Regions from separate parts of the Tardiphaga sp. 862_B3_N4_1 genome, predicted to be linked through region 2. Evidence: predicted binding sites of a transcription regulator. Region 2 holds the regulator's gene; the other holds the start of a gene.
What was found. Region 2 encodes PhoB, which activates phosphate uptake and scavenging genes when phosphate is short. Its sites were predicted from a motif close to TGTCATNNANCTGTCAT; they were not measured.
Positions count from the first base shown of each region.

Region 1: AB8B02_RS12280 (RNA degradosome polyphosphate kinase) is a predicted target of PhoB. The motif match lies at 1,465-1,481, and genes of this name have one in related genera.

Region 1 is NZ_JBPWQB010000001.1:2,601,077-2,604,158, forward strand. It holds gene AB8B02_RS12280 (RNA degradosome polyphosphate kinase) at 1-1,393, opposite strand, end outside; gene AB8B02_RS12285 (chromosomal replication initiator DnaA) at 1,550-2,227, opposite strand; gene AB8B02_RS12290 (CDP-alcohol phosphatidyltransferase family protein) at 2,274-2,828, opposite strand; gene purM (phosphoribosylformylglycinamidine cyclo-ligase) at 2,997-3,082, shown strand, end outside.
Region 2 is NZ_JBPWQB010000002.1:2,031,512-2,034,593, reverse strand. It holds gene AB8B02_RS26875 (aspartate aminotransferase family protein) at 1-9, opposite strand, end outside; gene AB8B02_RS26870 (GcrA family cell cycle regulator) at 456-965, shown strand; gene phoB (phosphate regulon transcriptional regulator PhoB) at 1,162-1,866, opposite strand; gene phoU (phosphate signaling complex protein PhoU) at 1,959-2,672, opposite strand; gene pstB (phosphate ABC transporter ATP-binding protein PstB) at 2,701-3,082, opposite strand, start outside.

The DNA of each region.
Region 1 (3,082 bases), on a different contig from region 2:
CGCCCTCGCGGCGCACCACCAGCGACAGCTTGGCGTGGGTCTTCAATTCCAGGAAGCCATAGACCACCTGGACACCGGCGCGTTCGAGATCGCGCGCCCAGCGGATATTGGCCTCTTCATCAAACCGCGCACGCAGTTCGACGAGCGCCGTTACCGACTTACCGGCCTCAGCGGCCTCCACCAGCGTGCGGACAATCGGCGAATTGTTGGAGGTGCGATACAGAGTCTGCTTGATCGCCACCACATCCGGATCGCGCGCGGCCTGCTGCAGGAACTGCACGACGACGTCGAAGGACTCATAGGGATGATGGACAATCAGGTCCTTCTGACGGATCGCCGCAAAGATGTCGCCGCCATGATCGCGGACACGTTCCGGATGACGCGGCACATAGGGCACGAATTCGAGATCGGGCCGATCGAGCCGCGTGAGCTGCGAGACCTCGTTCATGGCGAGAATGCCGTCGACCAGCAGGATTTCGTCATCCGAGGTCGCCAGCGCGCGCTGCACGAAGGCACGGAGTTCTGCCGGCATGCCGGCTTCGATTTCGAGGCGGATCACCGACCCTCTGCGGCGACGCTTCAGCGCAGTCTCGAACAGCCGGACCAGATCCTCGGCCTCTTCTTCGACTTCAAGTTCACTGTCGCGGATGATGCGGAAGGCACCCTGCCCCTGAACAGTGTAGCCCGGGAATAGACGCGCGATGAACAGGCCAGTGGCCTGTTCCAGCGTGATAAGGCGGACCGCGCCGTCCTTGCCGGGGGTCGGCAGGCGGATGAAGCGATCGATCTTGCCGGGCATGCGGATCAGCGCGTTCATCGTCTTGCCGTCGGACACCCGCGACAGATGCAGCGCGATGGTGAAGCCCAGACTCGGAATGAACGGGAACGGATGCGCCGGGTCGATCGCCAGCGGCGTCAGCAGCGGGAAAATATTGTGGAGGAAGTGGTCCTCGATCCAGGACCGGTCGGCTTTGCTGACCTCCTTGCCGTCGAGCAGCACGATTCCGACATCGGCCAGCATGCCGCGCTGGTCGCGCCAGATCGCCTGCTGGTCGCTGCCGAGCTTGGAGACCGCGCTGTTGATCAGCACCAGTTGCTCGGCCGGGGTCAAGCCGTCCGGACTGCGCTCGCTGATTCCCTCACGGACCTGCGCTTTGATACCGGCGACGCGGACCATGAAGAATTCATCAAGGTTGTTTGCGGAAATCGACAGGAAGCGGACGCGCTCCAGCGCCGGATGGCCCGGATTGACGGACTCCTCAAGGACGCGGCGATTGAAATGCAGCCAGGACAGCTCGCGATTGATGAAGCGCTCGGGACCCGACGCGACCACCTCTGCCGGCTTCGCTTCGCCCTTTTTCTCTTCAATAACAATCTCTTCTGCGGAGTCCATGAGACAGCAATCCATCCAGTTCAAGCAGCGCTATAGTGCCGGCAAATCACAGCGGACATTGCGTCAGTTGCGTGACGCTTCGATGACATTGAGGAACCTGCCTGCCGCGCCGTCAAGGCACGGTGTGACGCGCCGCGTTTGACGTCCAAGGCTAAGTCAGGCGTCGCGCAGCAGTTCCGCAGCCAATGCACGGGTCACCGGCCGCCCAAGCCGGAGCGCCTCGCTATCCAGCAATTCCACCGTATGGCGGGCGGCGGCGAATGACCGCTCGATGCGGCTGGCCACATAGCTGACCACGCTCTCGTCGATGCTGAGCTGGCGGTCGGCGCAAAACTTCACGATCAGCGCCCGAAACAACCCGTTATCCGGCGGCAGCAGATTGACTACCGGGATCGCACGGAGCCGCGACCGCAGATCGCGCAACTCGACCTCCATGGCGGCCGGGGCGACCCGCGCCGTAATCAGCACATAGGCGTTGTCCTGACGTGCCAGATTAAGAAGATGGAACAGCGCCCGCTCGTCGAAGGCACCGGCATTGAGATCCTCCACCACCAGTGCGTTGGTCACCAACTCAGCCGGAACCGTCGCAGCCGTCAGGCTGTGCGCCATGGTGGAGCGTGCCCCGGCCTCCTCGGCCCAGATCGCCGCCAGATGGCTCTTGCCGGACCCTTCCGGGCCGACAAGGAGCATGACCCGGTTCGGCCAGTCCGGCCAGCAGTCGATCAGTCCCAGCGCCTCGGCATTGGCCGGGCCCTCAAGGAAGTTGTCGCGGGACAGACTCTCCGCATGGGGCAGCGCGAACGCCAGTTGACGGGGTTGGACGCGGGCGACCACGCAAATACTCCTGCCGGCTCCGCCGGCGAACGTCACGAATACCGGTTTACCGGGGCTCTTGACCGGGTTCGATGGTGCTCATGTGTCGCATCCACTCGACGAGATAGAAGGACACAGAGAGCAGCGTCAAGACGGTCACAAAGCCCATTAAAATCAAATCGTAAGGCGAGGATTTGAAACCAAATCCGAGGGCAGCAAGAACCAAGGCTGCGAAGGCCACCTGCGCCACCGTATTGAGCTTCGATACCATCAGCGGCTTCATCGGGATCGGTTTGCCGAACAACCACGACACAATGACGGCGCCCACGATCATGATATCCCGCGACACCACGAGAATCACGATCCAGCGCGGAACTGCCCCCCATATCCCCAGGGAGACATAGATCGAGACCAGCAGCGCCTTATCGGCCAAGGGGTCGAGCAGCGCACCGAGTTCGCTGGCCATGTTGAAACGCTTGGCGAGAAAGCCGTCCACGGCATCGCTGACCCCCGCAATCACGAAGATTGCAAAGGCGATTTCCATCTGGTTCGAGGCAATCGCCCAGACGATCACGGGCACCAGCAGGATGCGCCCGAGGGTGATTAAATTGGGGATACTCACGCGGCGCTTCCCGGCTCCGGCCTGTTTCGCAATCCGAGCTTGGGGGCTCCGACCGGCTTACCGCCTACATAGTAATCGGGATAGCGTTTACGAGCCATTGCGCAGGCGGGGATTCCGACGTAACCAGCCGAAAATACACAGTTTCGCAGCTCCGGCAGGATACCCGGCATGACCGACCAGAAAAAAGGCCTCACTTACGCGGACGCGGGCGTCGATATCGATGCTGGCAACCGTCTGGTGGACCTCATCAAGCC
Region 2 (3,082 bases):
GCTGGTCATAACCGATCCGATCGAAAAGACTGCGGCCGCGTCGATGACAACTGTGCGAAATCGAACAACGGACCCTAGAAACGAAACGTGCCGCCCTTCTCGGGCGGCACGTGGGCATTATTCTATGTGTGCTGTGAAGACTGTCAACCGCGCACTGCGGCTTTCGAGTCACACGGAGTCGCAGAAAAAGCCGATTTTGCAGCTTTACTTGCAGAAGCATGTGGACGCGGCATGCCCGACTCTTGCGCGCGAGTCACGGCATATTGTAGCTTTTGCCTCGTCGGATACGACATCTCGTGCGGCGGTAGATCCTTTTGACACATCCAGTGCGGCGTAACAGCCGGACGCGAAATTCGCGCCCGGTGAGCGCTAAAGGATTCTGACCGCAGGGATTTTTGAAGTCTCAACTCGCAGCGCTGCCCGGTCAGGCCGGCGCTCACGAAGGGAAAACGGCGATGACGGTAATGACATGGACCGACGATCGCGTCGAACAGTTGAAGAAACTCTGGGAAGGCGGCCTTTCCGCCAGCCAGATCGCTGCGGAACTCGGTAACGTGACCCGCAACGCCGTGATCGGCAAGGTTCACCGCCTTGGCCTGTCCGGCCGTGCCAAGAGCCCCTCCTCGGCAGCTCCGCGGCAGCGCAAGGCGCGCCCGGCGCAGCAGATGGTACGCGTCGCCCGCCCGATGGCACGCGGCAATACCGCGCTGGCCCATAATTACGAGATCGAGGCCGAGCCCGACCCGATCGCCTATGACAACATCGTGCCGATCAGCCAGCGCCTGTCGCTGGTCGAACTCAACGAAGCCACCTGCCATTGGCCGATCGGCGATCCGTCGAGCGCGGACTTCTACTTCTGCGGCGGCAAGGCCCTGGCCGGCGCCCCCTATTGCGCGCATCACTCGCGCATCGCCTATCAGCCGGCCAGCGACCGCCGCCGCGCGGTGCCAAAGCCGACGCGCTGAGCTGGAAAGCATCTAAACCAAATGAAAATGCCCGGTGATGAGCCGGGCATTTTTTTGTTTTGGGGGAATTGTGAGCGGAGACCTCTCCGCCGTCATACCCGGCGAATGCCGGGTATCCACGTCTTGGCCGAACACAAAGACGTGGATGGCCGGGACAAGCCCGGCCATGACGAGAATAACTGTCGATAGCGGAGTATTACTCCGCCGCCTTGTCGAACCGGTCATCCAGCGCGTAGCCGGCGCCGCGCACGGTGCGGATCGGATCGGGCTCGCCGGCGGGATTGAGCAGCTTGCGCAGACGGCCGATATGCACGTCGACGGTGCGCTCGTCGATATAGATGTCGCGGCCCCAGACGCTGTCGAGCAACTGCTCGCGGCTGAACACGCGGCCCGGATGTTCCAGGAAGAACTCCAGCAGGCGATATTCGGTCGGACCGAGATCGATCGGACGGCTCGAGCGCACGACGCGGCGCTTGTCACGGTCGAGTTCGATGTCGCCAAACGCCAGGACGGTGGCGAGACGCTCGGGAGCGGCACGACGGAGCAGGCCCTTCACGCGGGCGAGGAGCTCCGGCACCGAGAACGGCTTGACGATATAGTCGTCGGCGCCGGTGGCGAGACCGCGAACGCGCTCGCTCTCTTCGCCGCGCGCCGTCAGCATGATGATCGGCAATGCCTTGGTTTCGGGCCGTGCGCGCAGGCGGCGGCACAGTTCGATACCGGACAGACCCGGCAGCATCCAGTCGAGCACCACGAGATCCGGCACCCGCTCCTTCAAGCGGGTGTCGGCATCGTCGCCGCGCGCGACAGTTTCAACGTCATAGCCTTCGGCGTCGAGGTTGTAGCGAAGCAGCGTCGTTAGTGCCTCTTCATCTTCCACAACCAGAATGCGTGCATTCACAGCCATCTTGATCAATATCCTCAGTGACGTCCGACAAGTCTTTAAATCATGATCCTTGCGGAAGACTGGCTTCCACTTTTCAGGGCCATGCTTCAGACAGTCGGCGTATTCGCGAATGTGGTCATGTCGCCCTTCGGGCGCTTGTCGAGGATCTGCTGACCCTCGATCATGTAGAACACGGTTTCCGCAATATTGGTGGCATGGTCGCCGATCCGCTCGATGTTCTTGGCGCAGAACATCAGGTGGATACAGAACGAGATGTTGCGCGGATCTTCCATCATATAGGTAAGGAGCTCGCGGAACAGCGAGGTGCAGATCGCGTCGATTTCCTCGTCGCCCTTCCACACCGTCATCGCGGCCGGCAGATCGTGTGCGGCATAGGCGTCGAGCACGGCCTTGACCTGGGTGGTCACGAGGTCGGTCATGTGTTCGAGGCCGCGGATCAGCTTCAGCGGATGGAAGTCGCTGTCGAGTGCATTGACGCGCTTGCCGATGTTCTTGGAGAGATCGCCGATACGTTCCAGATCGGTGGCGACACGCAGCGCGCCGACGATCTCGCGCAAATCGACAGCCATCGGCTGGCGCTTGGCGATGGTCAGCACGGCGCGCTCTTCGATCGTGCGCTGCAACTGGTCGATCTCGGCGTCGGTGGCGACGACGCGCGCACCGAGCGCGACATCCCGGCGGATCAGCGCGTCGACGGATTCGACAATCTGCCGTTCCGCAAGGCCACCCATCTCGGCGACGAGACGGGTCAGCTCCTGCAGATCGTCATCGAAAGCCTTGGTGGTGTGTTCAAAAGCCATATCTAAATCCTCCCGCGAATATGTCGCGTCAGCCGAAGCGGCCGGTGATGTAATCCTGGGTGCGGCGATCGGTCGGTGATGTGAAGATCTTGTTGGTCTGATCGAACTCGATCAGCTCGCCGAGATACATGAAGGCCGTGCTGTCGGAGACGCGGGCGGCTTGCTGCATGTTATGGGTCACGATCGCGATCGTGTACTGATCCTTCAACTCGTCGATCAGCTCCTCGATCTTCGCGGTCGAGATCGGATCCAGCGCCGAGCACGGCTCGTCGAACAGGATCACTTCCGGCCGCACCGCGATGGTGCGCGCGATGCACAGGCGCTGCTGCTGACCGCCCGACAGGCTGAGGCCCGAGGCGTTGAGCTTGTCCTTGACTTCGTTCCACAGCGCACCGCCGCGCAGCGCTTTC